Linked DNA regions of Piscinibacter sp. HJYY11. The protein of the gene in region 1 binds, or shares a complex with, the protein of each later gene. Links are inferred from orthologs where the notes say so. Each region holds a gene or a part of one and is shown on either strand. Other genes may lie near its edges.

What was found. The genes of interacting proteins can lie anywhere in the genome.
Region 2: the proteins of JI745_RS08480 (region 1) and uvrB are in contact, whole or in part, in a crystal structure (PDB 7EGT), measured with the Thermus thermophilus proteins. The link is inferred for Piscinibacter sp. HJYY11 from one-to-one orthologs. Residues at the interface, in WP_096412145.1 of Thermus thermophilus: His654, Arg656, Phe657, Gln666, Asp668, Glu669, Lys680, Arg681, Leu682, Ser683, Lys685, Tyr686, Ala687; in WP_096411307.1 of Thermus thermophilus: Glu23, Leu25, Arg26, Asp27, Gly28, Glu29, Arg30, Phe31, Arg55, Glu326, Asp327, Phe328, Glu379, Ser382, Gln383, His398, Gly400, Arg401.

The regions. Positions count from the first base shown.
Region 1 is NZ_JAERQZ010000001.1:1,870,080-1,874,101, forward strand. The notes cover bases 648-3,715. They hold JI745_RS08480 (UvrD-helicase domain-containing protein), read right to left. Parts: upstream 3,331-3,715; coding sequence 964-3,330; downstream 648-963. Other genes in these bases: JI745_RS08475 (sulfurtransferase), read right to left, coding at 648-872; JI745_RS08485 (patatin-like phospholipase family protein), read left to right, coding at 3,387-3,715. Outside these bases: more of JI745_RS08475, read right to left, coding at 1-647; more of JI745_RS08485, read left to right, coding at 3,716-4,022. UniProt on the Escherichia coli protein: A helicase with DNA-dependent ATPase activity. Unwinds DNA duplexes with 3'-5' polarity. Translocates on single-stranded DNA with 3'-5' polarity. Initiates unwinding more efficiently from a nicked substrate than double-stranded DNA.
Region 2 is NZ_JAERQZ010000001.1:1,044,531-1,048,446, reverse strand. What follows is about bases 638-3,599. They hold uvrB (excinuclease ABC subunit UvrB), read left to right. Parts: upstream 638-1,052; coding sequence 1,053-3,146; downstream 3,147-3,599. Other genes in these bases: iscR (Fe-S cluster assembly transcriptional regulator IscR), read left to right, coding at 3,365-3,599; JI745_RS04755 (amino acid aminotransferase), read right to left, coding at 638-958. In the rest of the region: more of JI745_RS04755, read right to left, coding at 1-637; more of iscR, read left to right, coding at 3,600-3,898. UniProt on the Escherichia coli protein: The UvrABC repair system catalyzes the recognition and processing of DNA lesions. A damage recognition complex composed of 2 UvrA and 2 UvrB subunits scans DNA for abnormalities.

The DNA of each region.
Region 1 (4,022 bases):
TACTCCGTCCACGAGCCGTCGTAGTTGCGCACCTCGTAGCCGAGGATCTTCTTCAGCGCGAACCAGGTGTGGCTGGAACGCTCGCCGATGCGGCAGTACGTGATGATCGGCGTGGTGCCGTCGAGGCCGGCGCCGGCATACAGCGCCTTCAGCTCGGCGGCGCTCTTGAAGGTGCCGTCCTCGTTGACCGCACGGCCCCAGGGCACGTTGGCCGCACCGGGAATGTGGCCGGCGCGCACGGCCAGCTCGGGCACGCCCGGCGGCGCGAAGACCTTGCCGCTGTACTCGTCGGCCGAGCGGATGTCGACGAGCTTCGCCTTGCTCTTGCCTTCGGCCGCCGCCACGGCATCGGCCAGGCGGGCTCGCAGGTTGTCGTTCACCTTGCTCACCTTGTAGGAGGTGGCGGCGACTTCCGGCGCGCGGGTGTCGAGCACGCGGTTCTCGGCTTCCCACTTCTTGCGGCCGCCGTCGAGCAGCTTCACGTTGCTCACGTTGTAGATGTCGAACACCCAGGCGCCCCACGCGGCGAACCAGTTGTTGGTGTCGCCGTAGAGCACCACGGTGCTGTCGTTGGCCACGCCGGCCTTGGAGAGCAGCTTCTCGAAGTCGGCCTTGCTCACGATGTCGCGTCGCACGCGGTCGTTGAGGTCGGTGTGCCACGAGAAATTGTGGGCGCCGGGGATGTGGCCCTTCTCGTAGACGCCGGGGTTCACGCTCACCTCGACGATGCGCAGCTTCGGGTTGCGCAGGTTCTTCTCCAGCCACTCGGTCGACACCAGCGGCCCGCTGCCGTCGGCCGGGGTCTGCGCCCACGCCGCCGCGCCGATCAAGGCCGCCGACACGGCGGCCAGCCACTTCTTCCACACCACCATCTCAGTCTCCTGTTGAAAACACAACAGGGTGGACGATAGGGAGGCCGCGCCATGGCGCCAACGAATGTTGGCGCATGTGCTTACTCGGAGTTCACTCGATCGGCGTGAGCTTGGCCACGGACAGCGCCAGCCACTTCATGCCGTGGCGGCCGAAGTTGACCTGCGCGCGCGCGTCGTCGCCGGTGCCTTCGAGTGTGACCAGCACGCCCTCGCCGAACTTGGTGTGGAAGACGCTCTGCCCCGTGCGCAGGCCGTGGCTGCTCCTGGTGACGGGGCCGGCGCTCGGCGCGTTGCGGGCCGGCACGTGGCCCGCGCCGACGATCGAGCCCAGGCCCGAGCCCTTGGACCAGGCCGACTGGTACTCGCGCGCGAAGCCCGAGCCGAAGCCCTGGTTGCGCGGCGTGATCCAGCGCAGGGCGCTCTCGGGCAGCTCGTCGAAGAAGCGGCTCTTGATGTTGTAGCGGGTCTGGCCGTGCAGCATGCGCGTCTGGCTGAAGCTCAGGTACAGGCGCTTGCGGGCCCGCGTGATCGCGACATACATCAGGCGGCGCTCTTCCTCCAGGCTCTTCACGTCCGACAGGCTGTTCTCGTGCGGGAAGAGGCTCTCTTCCAGCCCGGTGATGAAGACGGCGTCGAACTCCAGGCCCTTGGCCGAGTGCACCGTCATGAGCTGGATCGCGTCCTGACCCGCCTGCGCCTGGTTGTCACCGGCTTCGAGCGAGGCGTGGGTGAGGAAGGCGGCGAGCGGCGACATGATCTCGCCCGTCTCGGCATCGGGCGCCATGTCGACGGCGGCGGCTTCGCGCTGCTCGTCGACCGGCAGCGCGACCGCGTCCTTGCCGAAGCCTTCCTGCGTGACGAACGCTTCCGCCGCGTTGACCAGTTCCTCCAGGTTCTCGATGCGGTCCTGGCCTTCCTTGTCGGTCTTGTAGAAATCGATCAGGCCCGAGCTGTGCAGCACGTGCTCGATGATCTCGCGCAGGTTCTTGTCGCGCGTGGCCTCGCGCATGGCGTCGATCAGCGCGACGAAGCCCTGCAGGTTGTGGCCGCCCTTGCCGGGCACCGCCGTCACGCTCTGCGCAAGGCTGCGGCCGCTCTGCCGGGCCACGTCCTGCAGTTGCTCCAGCGTGCGTGCGCCGATGCCGCGGGTGGGGAAGTTGACGACGCGCAGGAAGCTGGTGTCGTCGTTCGCGTTCTCGATCAGGCGCAGGTAGCTCAACGCATGCTTCACCTCGGCGCGCTCGAAGAAGCGCAGGCCGCCATACACCTTGTAGGGCATGCCCGCGTTGAAGAGCGCGCTTTCGATCACCCGGCTCTGCGCGTTGCTGCGGTAGAGCACGGCGATGTTGCTGCGGTCGGTGCCGTCGCGGTGGAGCTGGCGCGCTTCGTCCACCATCCACTGCGCCTCGGAGAAATCGCTCGTCGCCTCGAACACCCGCACCGGCTCGCCAGGGCCGGCTTCGGTGCTCAGGTTCTTGCCCAGGCGGTCGGTGTTGTGCGAGATCAGCTCGTTGGCCGCGTCGAGGATGTTGCCGTAGGAGCGGTAGTTGCGCTCGAGCTTGATGACCTGCTCGACGCCGAACTCGTGCTCGAAGGCGCGCATGTTGCCCACCTGCGCGCCGCGGAAGGCGTAGATGCTCTGGTCGTCGTCGCCCACCGCGAACACCGCCGTCTGCGGCCCGGCGAACATCTTGAGCCAGGCGTACTGCAGGCGGTTGGTGTCCTGGAACTCGTCGACGAGGATGTGGCGGAAGCGCGCGCGGTAGTGCTCGCGCATCGGCGCGTTGTCGCGCATCAGCTCGTAGGTGCGCAAGAGCAGCTCGGCGAAGTCGACCACGCCCTCGCGCTGGCACTGCGCCTCGTAGGCCTCGTAGACCTGCACCAGCACGCGGCTCATCTCGTCGCGCACGTCCACGTCTTTCGGGCGCAGGCCTTCTTCCTTGCTGCCGGCGATGAACCAGGTCACCTGCTTGGGCACGAAGCGCTCTTCATCCAGGTTCATCGCCTTGATGACGCGCTTCACGGCCGAGAGCTGGTCGCTCGAGTCGAGGATCTGGAAACCTTGCGGCAGGTTTGCCAGTTTCCAGTGCGCGCGCAGGAAACGATTGCACAGCCCGTGGAAGGTGCCGACCCACATGCCGCGCACCGGCACCGGGAGCATCGCGCCCAGTCGGGTCAGCATTTCCTTCGCGGCCTTGTTGGTGAAGGTCACCGCCATCACGCCACCGGGCGTGAGCTGGCCGGTCTGGATCAGCCAGGCGATGCGGGTGGTGAGCACGCGCGTCTTGCCCGAGCCTGCACCGGCAAGGATGAGCGCCGGCTTCGCCGGCAGGGTGACGGCCGCGAGCTGCTCCGGGTTCAGGCCGCGCAGCAGGCCTTGATGTTCATGGCCGGAGGGCGCGCCGGTCGCGCCTTCTTCAGGGGCGTCGGGCGAAAAAAGAGGCAGGGAGGCTGTCATCGACACATTCTAGGAAAACACCCCCGGCATGCTTCCTGCCATCACCCTGGTGAGCCATGCCTTCGATGCCCCGTTTCAGACGCCCCTCCCTCGGCCTCGCCCTGCAAGGCGGCGGCGCGCATGGTGCCTTCACCTGGGGCGTGCTCGACCGCCTGCTCGAAGCCGGCGCGTTCCACATCACCGCGATCAGCGGCACCAGCGCCGGCGCGATGAATGCCATTGCCCTGGCCGACGGCTGGCGGCGCGGCGGCGCCGATGGCGCGCGCGATGCGCTGAGCCGCTTCTGGACCGCCATCGGCACCCGGGTGCCCTTCGACCTGCTGACCTCGGGCGACGCCACACGCCCGGGCCTGAACGCCGCCGGCCGCGCGCTGATGCACTGGACGCGCCTGCTCTCGCCCTATCAGCTCAACCCGCTGGGCACCAACCCCTTGCGCGAGGTGCTGCAGGAGCAGATCGATTTCGAGGGCCTGCGCGCCGGCAGCCCGATCGCGCTGCACATCGCCGCCACGCATGCCAACACCGGCCGGCTGCGGCTCTTCGACGAGCGCGAGTTGAGTGTCGACGCCGCCCTCGCCTCGGCCTGCCTGCCCACCCTGCACCACGCGGTGGTGATCGACGGCGAGCCCTACTGGGACGGCGGCTACAGCGCCAACCCGGCCCTGTTTCCGCTGGTGCGCAGCCGCATCGAC
Region 2 (3,916 bases), 830 kb from region 1 along the record:
GAACGCGCATGCCGGCGAGTTCTTCTTCCCACAGCGCGCGCAGGGCAGGCGTGTTGAGCACCGTCGCCACGACTTGGGCGCCGTGCGTCGGCGGGTTGGAGTAGTTGGTGCGGATCACGATCTTCAGCTGGCTCAGCACGCGGGCGGCTTCGTCCTTGCTTTCGCACACCACGCTCAGCGCGCCGACACGTTCGCCGTAGAGCGAGAAGCTCTTCGAGAACGAGGTGGACACGAAGAAGTCGAGGCCGGCGGCCATGAACTGCTCGATGACGGCGCCGTCTTCCTTGATGCCTTCGCCGAAGCCCTGGTAGGCCATGTCGAGGAAAGGCACGAGCTTCGCGGCCTTGACCGCGTCGACGACCTGCGCCCATTGCGCTGGCGTGATGTCGTAGCCGGTCGGGTTGTGGCAGCAGGCGTGCAGCACGACGATGGTGCCGGCCGGCGCGGCCTTCAGGCCGGCGAGCATGGCGTCGAAGTTCACGCCCTTCTTGGCGGCGTCGTAGTACGGGTAGGTGTCGACCGTGAAGCCGGCGTTGGTGAAGAGTGCGCGGTGGTTTTCCCAGCTCGGGTCGCTGATCAGCACCTTGGCGTTGGGGTTGAGGCGCTTCAGGAAGTCGGCGCCGATCTTCAGGCCGCCGGTGCCGCCAATGCCTTGCACGGTGGCGACGCGGCCGTCTTTCACGGCGGCGCTGTCGGCACCGAAGACCAGCCCCTGCACGGCCTTGTCATACGCGGCGATGCCGTCGATGGGCAGGTAACCGCGCGCGGTCGGTGCTTCCATCATCTGCTTCTCGGCCTGGGCCACGCACTTCAGCAGGGGGAGCTTGCCGTTCTCGTCGAAATACACGCCGACGCCCAGGTTCACCTTGTTCGGGTTCGGGTCGGCGTTGAACTGCTCGTTCAGGCCCAGGATGGGGTCGCGGGGGGCCATTTCGACGGCAGAGAACAGCGAGGTCATGGGGACAGTCCTTGTCAGTAGAGCGGGGGAGTGATTTGGGCTAACCTGAACGATTGCCCTGCGTGCGCGGGGAAACCCGGAGATTTTATCTGCCATGGCCGAGATGTCTGAAGTTGTCGAGCAACCCGCGGCGGGCGAGTTCGTGAGCTTTCCCGATTCGCCGTTCCAGCTGTTCCAGCCGTACCCACCATCGGGCGACCAGCCAGCGGCGATCCAGCAGCTGATCGAGGGCGTGCAAGACGGCCTGAGCTTCCAGACGCTGCTCGGCGTCACGGGCTCGGGCAAGACCTTCACGATGGCCAACGTGATCGCTCGGCTCGGCCGGCCGGCGATCGTGTTCGCGCCCAACAAGACGCTGGCGGCGCAGCTCTACAGCGAGTTCCGCGAGTTCTTCCCTAAGAACGCCGTCGAGTACTTCGTCAGCTACTACGACTACTACCAGCCTGAGGCCTACGTGCCTCAGCGCGACCTCTTCATCGAGAAGGACAGCTCGATCAACGAACACATCGAGCAGATGCGCCTTTCCGCGACGAAGAGCCTGCTGGAGCGGCGCGACGTGGTGATCGTGGCGACGGTGTCTGCGATCTATGGCATCGGCAACCCGACCGACTATCACCGCATGGTGATGACCCTCAGGAAGGGCGACAAGATGGGCCAGCGTGACGTGATCGCGCAGCTCATCCGCATGCAGTACACGCGCAACGAGCAGGATTTTTCGCGCGGCACGTTTCGCGTGCGCGGCGACACGATCGATGTGTTTCCGGCCGAGCACTCGGAGCTGGCGGTGCGCATCGAGCTCTTTGACGATGAGGTCGAGACGCTGCAGCTCTTCGACCCGCTCACCGGGCGCATCAAGCAGAAGATCGTGCGCTTCACGGTCTATCCGTCGAGCCACTACGTGACGCCGCGTGATCGTGTGCTCTCGGCCATCGACACCATCAAGCAGGAGTTGCGCGAGCGGCTCGATGAGCTGGTGAAGGCCGGCAAGCTGGTCGAGGCACAGCGGCTCGAGCAACGCACGCGCTTCGACCTGGAGATGCTGCAGGAGATCGGGCACTGCAAAGGCATCGAGAACTACACGCGGCACCTTTCGGGCTCTCTGCCCGGCGAGCCGCCGTCGACGCTGGTGGACTATCTGCCGAAAGACGCGCTGATGTTCCTCGACGAGTCACACGTGCTGATCGGCCAGCTGGGCGGCATGTACAACGGCGACCGGGCGCGCAAGACGACGCTCGTCGAATACGGCTTCCGCCTGCCGAGTGCGCTGGACAACCGGCCGCTGAAGTTTGAAGAGTTCGAGAAGAAGATGCGCCAGGTGGTGTTCGTGTCGGCCACACCGGCCGACTTCGAGAAGCAGAACGCCGGCCAGGTGGTCGAGCAGCTCGTGCGGCCCACCGGCCTGATCGACCCGGTGGTCGAGGTGCGCCCGGCCACGCATCAGGTCGATGACGTGCTGCAGGAGATCCGCGAGCGCGTAAAGGTCAACGAGCGGGTGCTCATCACCACGCTCACCAAGCGCATGGCCGAGCAGCTCACCGACTACCTGAACGACAACGGCGTCAAGGTGCGCTACCTGCACAGCGACATCGATACGGTGGAGCGCGTGGAGATCCTGCGTGACCTGCGCCTGGGCGCCTTTGACGTGCTGGTAGGCATCAACCTGCTGCGCGAGGGGCTGGATATCCCCGAGGTGTCGCTCGTGGCCATCCTCGATGCCGACAAGGAAGGCTTCCTGCGCTCGGAGCGCTCGCTGATCCAGACCATCGGCCGCGCGGCGCGTAACCTGAACGGCAAGGCCATCCTCTACGCGGACAAGGTCACCGATTCGATGAAGCTCGCGCTCAGCGAGACCGAGCGGCGCCGCGCCAAGCAGCTGGCCCACAACGAGGCCGAGGGCATCACGCCGCGGAGCATCCAAAAGCAGGTGCGGGACCTGATTGATGGCGTCTATAGCGAAAAAACCAAGGATGCCCAAAGGGTCTTGGAGGCCGCGGCCGTCGAAGCCTTGTCCGAAAAAGATCTCGCAAAACGCATCAAACAGCTGGAAAAAACCATGCTGGAGCACGCTCGCAACCTCGAATTCGAGAAAGCTGCAAGGGTGCGAGATCAGCTTGCGACGTTAAGAGAGCAAGCATTTGGGGCTCCGGGGGCCGACAATGTGTCACCCGAACCGGCCGGGTCGAAGTAAGTGTCAGGGTGGAAAGGCAGGCCAATGAGCCTGCTCACCGAGGGGGAACTTCCTTAGCCAATGCCGACCGAATCAGTGGGTTTCATATATACTTGAGTAAACCTGTCGGATTATTCCGCGGGTTAACCCGCCCCATGAGGGCGGTGCTTGCGAGCGTGAAGCCACCATTGATCGCTTTCATTGACTAATCGTGCTGTCACCGGCACCAGGAGGATTTCATGCGACTGACCACCAAAGGCCGTTTTGCCGTTACCGCCATGATCGATCTCGCGCTGCGCGAGAACACCGGCCCCGTTGCGCTGGCTGCCATCAGCGCTCGCCAGCAGATTTCTCTGTCCTACCTCGAGCAGTTGTTCGGCAAGTTGCGCCGTCACGAGCTTGTGGAAAGCACCCGTGGCCCCGGCGGTGGCTACTCGCTCGGCCGCAAGTCCGATGAGATCACCGTCGCCGACATCATCGTTGCCGTTGATGAACCCATCGATGCCACCGGCTGCGGCGGCAAGGAAAACTGCATGGGCGAAGACGCCGGCCGTTGCATGACGCACGACCTGTGGTCCAGCCTCAACGCCAAGATGATCGAGTACCTCGACTCCATCTCGCTGCGCAAACTCGTGGAGGAGCAGTTGGCCAAGGGCGTCTCGATCGAGGAGCACCCCGTCAAGCGCGCCATCTCCACGCAACCCGTCGTCAAGCCGATCAAGATCACCGCCCCCAATTCGGTGTTTGCACTCGGCGGGGCCATGAGCAAGTAAGTCAACCCGTCTCTTTCG